3 regions of the Shewanella yunxiaonensis genome follow, and region 1 is predicted to be linked to each of the others. Evidence: predicted binding sites of a transcription regulator. Region 1 holds the regulator's gene; each other region holds the start of a gene.
The links. Region 1 encodes ArgR, which controls arginine synthesis, uptake and breakdown. Its sites were predicted from a motif close to ANTGAATANNTATTCANT; they were not measured.

Region 1 (2,279 bases):
TACCCAGACACTCGTCCGGCGGAATTGCGCCCATTCCCAGCAATGGAAAGTGGCGACCGTGATGCCCCTGCAATCGAATATGACCTGTTTTTCCATCTGCGTTGTGACCGTTTGGACATACTGCATTTAGTTGCAAATGAAGTTTACGGCATGCTTGAGGGGTTAGCTGAACTGGATGACGAAGAACGAGGGTTCCGTTACATGGACGCTCGCGATCTTACTGGTTTCGTAGACGGGACAGAAAATCCGAAAGGCCGAAACCGTCAGCAGGTGGCTCTGGTGGGGGAAGAAGATCCTGAATTTAGAGGTGGAAGCTACATACACGTCCAAAAGTATGTACACAATCTGCGTAAGTGGCAGCGCTTACCAACCAAGAAACAGGAAGATATTATTGGTCGGACTAAGCAGGATAATATCGAATATGAATCTGAAGATAAGCCTTTGACTGCACATATTAAACGAGTGAATCTCAAGGATGAGCATGGTGAATCTATGGAAATTCTACGTCAAAGTTTGCCGTTTGGTACTGTGAAGCACCAAGGGTTAATGTTTATTGCGACCTGCAAAACGCCGACTCACTTTGAAAAAATGCTTCACAGTATGGTGTTTGGTGATGGGGAAGGGAACCATGACCACTTGATGCATTTCACTCAGGCTGTAACCGGGTCATCATTTTTTGCACCATCTCTGGATTTCATGATTCATTACAGTGAGTTGTAAGTTAGCCATAACAAACGCACTTTAGCGTGCGTTTGTTATTTTCTTGGTATTACTCCGCATAATTAAACAGTGATTTTACTGTTTCCAGGGTATCTTCGATCCCCTTGATGCTTGATGGACAGATGAAGATGGTATCATCACCGGCAATCGTGCCTAGGATCCCTTCTGGTTTGCCGATAGAGTCTAGTAATCGCGCAATTAATTGCGCGGCTCCTGGACTGGTTCTTACCACAATCATTGCCTGATTATGATCGACATCAAGTACCAGATTTTTCAGTGGGCTACCCGCGGTAGGAACACCAAGTTCAGCTGGGAGACAGTAAACCATCTCTTGCTTGGCATTACGGGTGCGTACTGCCCCATACTTACTTAACATCCGGGATACTTTGGATTGATTTATGTTGGTAAAACCTTCGGTCTGGAGAGCGTTAACTATTTCACTCTGAGAGCCAAAGCGTTCTTCTTTTAAAATAGCTTTGAACGTCCTAATCAGATCGTCCTGGTTCTTGGTCGCGGTCATATTTGTCCAGCGTCTCTATTCATCCTGACCGGCGTATACTGCATATTTTTGAATTTACTGTCAAGTAATAGTCATTTTTGGTGAATAAAAATTCAGTTTGGCTTAATTTGAGAGAAATAAAGGCTGGACCTATATTGTTATTAGCAATGTTTCGAGAATGCCTTCGAAGCTTTATAAAGTCTTATGTGACTAATGGATAATTGCTATTTACCTATTGATGTCATAGATTTTTGCCACACAAAATAAGATCTGTGTCACATAAAAACCCGAGAATGACGGAGAGTACTATGAAAGTTGCCGTACTTGGTGCCGCCGGTGGTATTGGTCAGGCCCTCGCTCTGCTGTTAAAAACCCAGTTGCCTGCTGGTTCTGATTTATCACTGTATGACATTGCACCGGTTACCCCCGGTGTTGCCGTAGACTTGAGCCATATTCCAACCGCCGTGAAGGTTAAAGGTTTTGCGGGTGAAGATCCATCTCCGGCTCTCGAAGGTGCAGATGTTGTTCTGATCTCCGCTGGTGTCGCGCGTAAACCGGGAATGGATCGGTCGGATCTATTCAATATTAACGCCGGTATCGTGCGGAACTTAATTGAAAAAGTCGCGGTAGTTTGTCCAACAGCATTAATTGGCGTAATTACCAACCCAGTCAATACCACGGTGGCCATTGCCGCAGAGGTTTTGAAGAAAGCGGGTGTTTACGATAAAAACCGGCTGTTTGGTGTGACAACCCTTGACGTTATCCGCTCTGAAACCTTTATATCTGAGCTAAAAGGTATTGATATTGCCGACGTTAAGATCAAGGTTATCGGTGGTCACAGTGGCGTCACTATCCTGCCTTTGCTGTCACAGGTAAAAGGCGTCAGCTTCACCGATGAAGAAGTGGCTGCTTTGACTAAACGTATCCAGAATGCAGGCACTGAGGTGGTTGATGCCAAAGCGGGTGGTGGTAGTGCCACTTTGTCCATGGGGCAAGCTGCTTTCCGCTTCTGCATGTCGTTGATTAGGGGCTTGCAAGGCGAAGCAAACGTCGTGGAATG
Region 2 (2,279 bases), 1.5 Mb from region 1:
AACACATGGTATTTATCATTAATACTGTTCAACCCATCACGCAGCAGCTGTTCACGATATTTCACACCGTCGAGCACTTCCGGGGTATTCACAATATCCATTACTGCATTACCGATAGCACAAGCCAGCGGGTTACCACCATAAGTGGAACCATGAGTCCCCACTTTGAAGTGTGCAGCAATTTCGCTGGTAGTCAGCATTGCTGCAATTGGGATACCGCCACCCAGCGCTTTCGCTGTGGTCAGAATATCCGGCACGATATCGGTCCCCATATAGGCATACAGATCACCGGTGCGGCCCATACCACTCTGCACTTCATCAAACACCACCAGTGCATTGTATTTATCCGCCAGTTCACGCACCTTACGTAAAAACGCCGGGTCACCGCTAATAATGCCACCTTCGCCTTGCAGCGGTTCCAGCATAATTGCGCAGGTCTTCTCGGAAACGGTTGCTTCCAGTGCTTCAATATCGTTATAAGGAATGTGGGTAATCGCCTGTGGCTTAGGACCAAAACCATCAGAATAGGCCGCCTGGCCGCCAACACTCACAGTAAAGAAAGTACGGCCATGGAATGCTTTATCAAAAGCAATGATCTCGTCTTTCTCTGGGCCATAGTTGTCAACCGCATAACGGCGAGCCAGTTTCAGTGCGGCTTCGTTTGCTTCTGCTCCTGAGTTAGCGAAATAGACCTTTTCAGCAAAGGTAGCATTCACCAATTTGGTCGCCAATGCCAATGCCGGTTCATTGGTCATAACGTTAGACAGGTGCCACAGTTTCTCACCCTGCTCTTTTAATGCATTGACCAATGCGGGATGACAATGTCCCAGACAGGTCACCGCAATACCACCAGCAAAGTCGACATACTCTTTACCTTCCTGGTCCCAGACCCGACTGCCCTGGCCACGTACCGGGATTATCGGAGACGGTGCATAATTAGGCACCATAACTTCATCAAACTGAGCACGGGTCAGATTCATTTTCACACTCATTCCTGAATATCCTTTATGATTTCAGACAGCGCTATAACCGCTGTCCCTTCGCAGTTAATCTCTCTTTGTCGTCTAGTATTACTGCGGATCGGTGTTTTAGATATGTGACATTAATAGCTAAATTGTGATCAAAATACCAGATTGATCAGGGCCGGCGCTTAACTCTTCGAAGGGTAAGTGCATAAAGATCTGATTTCAGGAAGTAAAAAGGCGATTAGCCGATATTTCCAGGCATAATTAGTCACAAAAAAAAGCAACCGAACCACAAATGTTTAACTATTCACTTTAAATGAATAGTTAAACAAAATAATAGCAGTAGTTGCTGTTAGGTAGAAGACACACTAGGAGAAAATACCAAATATTTTAAAGCGCCAATCAGGTCAGGCGTCAACTTGGCGTGCCAATCAATCTTGGTCGCTCAGAATAAGCTCAATTTACGATAATTCTGGCCTTGTAAACGGATAAGCTCCTGCTCACTCATAGCGTAGTAACTGTTAAGGAGCTGCTTGTCCCGAAAACTCAGTTGATGACTTTCATCAAGTAGTAAACTCTGTGCATAGCAGCTGGCTTTGGCGACCAGTTGAGCCAACAACGGCATCTGCTCAAAGCCCTGTTTGTCTTCCAACTCCTGCAACCAGGTTATCAATGCACTATCGGCAAATCCTAACGCCTGCGGCAGCTGCCAGTTAAGCCGCATCGCATGCTCTTGCACCTGCTGAAAAATCTCCAGTGCCGGGAATTCGCTGACAGCGACGGCGTCATACAACTCTTTATCCCGTGCTTTACTGGCTTCTTTGAGCCAGTTGCCACGCAGTTGTTCAAAGATTGAAGCGCCCATCCCTAATACCACAGAAGCCCCAAGCTGGCGCATCAACGACAGTGCATATAATAAGGCGCCATCCTGTTCATGTAATGCCGCTAGGACGCGGGTGGCAACGCCTTGGATCTGGGCGTAACGCCAGAGTTTACGATTGATCCATAACAACCCGGTATGTCCCAGCGGCAACCAGTGACGGCAGATATAAAATGGGATCAACAGTCTCAGGTTATCCATGCCGATATACCCAAGCACCAGTTTCAAATCAGACACCTGCAAGTCTTTATTTTGCGGTCTTCTGGCACCAAAAACCGGACTATTGACCATGTTAGTCAGATCGCGTACCAACCAGGCTTGACTGGCAACGGCAGGACGTAGTCGGTTTAAATCCAGTTGTGGTGAATGCAGCATCTCCAATAACAAGAGATGCTTATCTGATACCGGGCTGTGGCGCTGAATAATGTCGAGAG
Region 3 (2,279 bases), 560 kb from region 1:
GTTGTATAACTGCTTTTTCTTCTGCGGTAAGGCTTCGACTTCCACCATCTCAAAACCATGCTCTAGGAACCAATGAATACTGCGGGTTGTTAGGGCAAACAGATGTGCATACCCTCGCACCTTGGCCTGGTTGATGATGTTTTTCAGCAGCAAACTGCCACGGTCAGCATCACGATAGTCTGGATGGACGACCAGACACGCAAATTCACCGGCATTGTCCTCTTCAAATGGATACAACGCCGCACAACCGATCACTAAACCATCACGTTCGATCACCATGAACTGTTCGATTTCACGTTCCAGTTGCTCACGAGAACGTCTAACCAAAACACCCTGCTCTTCCAACGGCCGGATCAAGTTCAAAATACCGCCGATATCAGTGATAGATGCCCGGCGTAACCGTTCAGCACTTTCAGTGACAATCTGGGTGCCAATCCCTTCACGGGTAAAGAGTTCCTGCAGTAACGCGCCGTCTTCCTGATAACTCACCAGATGACAACGTGGGACACCGGCGCGACTGGCGTCGATACTGGCTTTCAGGAATGCCAGAGTGCCGCGATCAATGTCTTCCTGATCCGCTAGGCTGGTGAGCAGCTTTTGTGCATCATTTGGCATCAATTCAGCGACCACTTCACCGAATTCGTCTTCAATGCCGTGGCGTGATGAAAAACCGATAATTTTGTCTGCTTTCAGTTTAATCGCGACCTGGGTTGCGACCTCTTCTGCAGTTAAGTTAAAGCTTTCGCCAGTAACAGACGCTGCAATCGGCCCCATCAGGACGATACCACCGGTATCAAGCATATGCTTCAGGCCTTGAGTATCGATACGGCGAACTTTGCCTGACAGGCAAAAGTCCACGCCGTTATCCACCCCTAGTGGCTGAGCAATGACAAAATTACCGCTGACAACGTTAATTTGTGCGCCCTGCATTGGCGTATTGGACAGGCTCATGGATAACCTGGCGGTAATATCAAACTGTAGTGAACCGGCTACCTGCTTAATCACCTTGAGCGTACTTTCGTCAGTGATACGCACGCCATTATGATACGCAGGTTCGATATCGTTCTGTGCCAATGCGGCATCAATTTGTGGTCTGGCACCATATACCAACACCACTTTGATCCCCAAGCTGTGCAACAGCGCAACATCATTGATAATTGAACGGAACATTCCGTGGGCAACGGCTTCACCGCCCAGCATTACCACAAATGTCTTGCCGCGATGAGCATTGACATAGGGAGCTGAGTGACGAAAGGAGTCAACCAATTCAGTGGTACGCACCTTGTGTTTTGCCTCTTACAATAGCGATAAAAAGAAAAACATGCGGATAGCATGTATTGCGCGTCATGCTAATGCATTTTAATTCACTTTAAAAGCATTTATTTTCACACCAAATCTGTTGAGTTCTGTTATACCTGCAATATCTGTTGAGTTCTGTTATACCTGCAATAAATGACAACAGTTCGACAGACTTGGCGATCCTATAACAGCCGACGACATTTTGCGCGTTTTCTATCCCATAACAAAAAAGCCCTTCAACATAAGTCAAAGGGCTTTTCAGCATTCGGCATAAAAGCAATTACTTGATTTTAGCTTCTTTGTAGATAACGTGCTGACGGATCACGGGATCAAATTTTTTGATCTCCATTTTCTCTGGCATGTTGCGCTTGTTTTTGTCAGTAGTGTAGAAGTGACCTGTCTTAGCGCTGGATACCAGTTTGATCTTTTCGCGGTTGCCTTTACCTTTAGCCATTTTCTATTACACCTTTTCGCCACGGGCACGAAGTTCAGCTACAACAACTTCGATACCTTTCTTGTCGATAATGCGCATACCTTTGGTAGAAACGCGCAATTGAACAAAACGCTTTTCGTCTTCTAACCAGAAACGATGGTTCTGCAGGTTAGGCAAGAAACGACGACGCGTTGCGTTTTTCGCGTGCGAACGGTTGTTACCAACCATTGGACGCTTGCCAGTAACTTGGCATACTCTAGACATGTCAATCTTCTCCAAAAACAATTTCTAACGCTCGAGCATTCATGTACCCCGTATGGCCGTCGCCCGAGGCACAAAGAGGGCGCATGTTATACTAGATAATTGAATAAAGATCAAGCCAATGATCATTCCAACCACCCGCGCTCAGCGAACGAAACTATCTCACAATCGCCCACAACCATATGATCCAGCAAAGGAACATCAATAGTTGTCAGCGCGTTTTTCAATCGCTCGGTAATTCGCCGATCCGCCAGACTGGGCTCTGCCACGCCAGACGGATGATTAT

Region 2: a site for ArgR is predicted at 1,260-1,277, ahead of KDN34_RS14115 (aspartate aminotransferase family protein). Genes of this name have one in related genera too.
Region 3: a site for ArgR is predicted at 1,352-1,369, ahead of argA (amino-acid N-acetyltransferase). Genes of this name have one in related genera too.

The regions. Positions count from the first base shown of each region.
Region 1 covers NZ_CP073587.1:783,386-785,664, forward strand. The annotation lists gene KDN34_RS03720 (Dyp-type peroxidase) at 1-720, shown strand, start outside; gene argR (transcriptional regulator ArgR) at 770-1,240, opposite strand; gene mdh (malate dehydrogenase) at 1,528-2,279, shown strand, end outside.
Region 2 covers NZ_CP073587.1:3,082,789-3,085,067, forward strand. The annotation lists gene KDN34_RS14115 (aspartate aminotransferase family protein) at 1-992, opposite strand, end outside; gene KDN34_RS14120 (HDOD domain-containing protein) at 1,411-2,279, opposite strand, start outside.
Region 3 covers NZ_CP073587.1:222,861-225,139, reverse strand. The annotation lists gene argA (amino-acid N-acetyltransferase) at 1-1,281, opposite strand, end outside; gene rpmG (50S ribosomal protein L33) at 1,580-1,753, opposite strand; gene rpmB (50S ribosomal protein L28) at 1,760-1,996, opposite strand; gene radC (RadC family protein) at 2,119-2,279, opposite strand, start outside.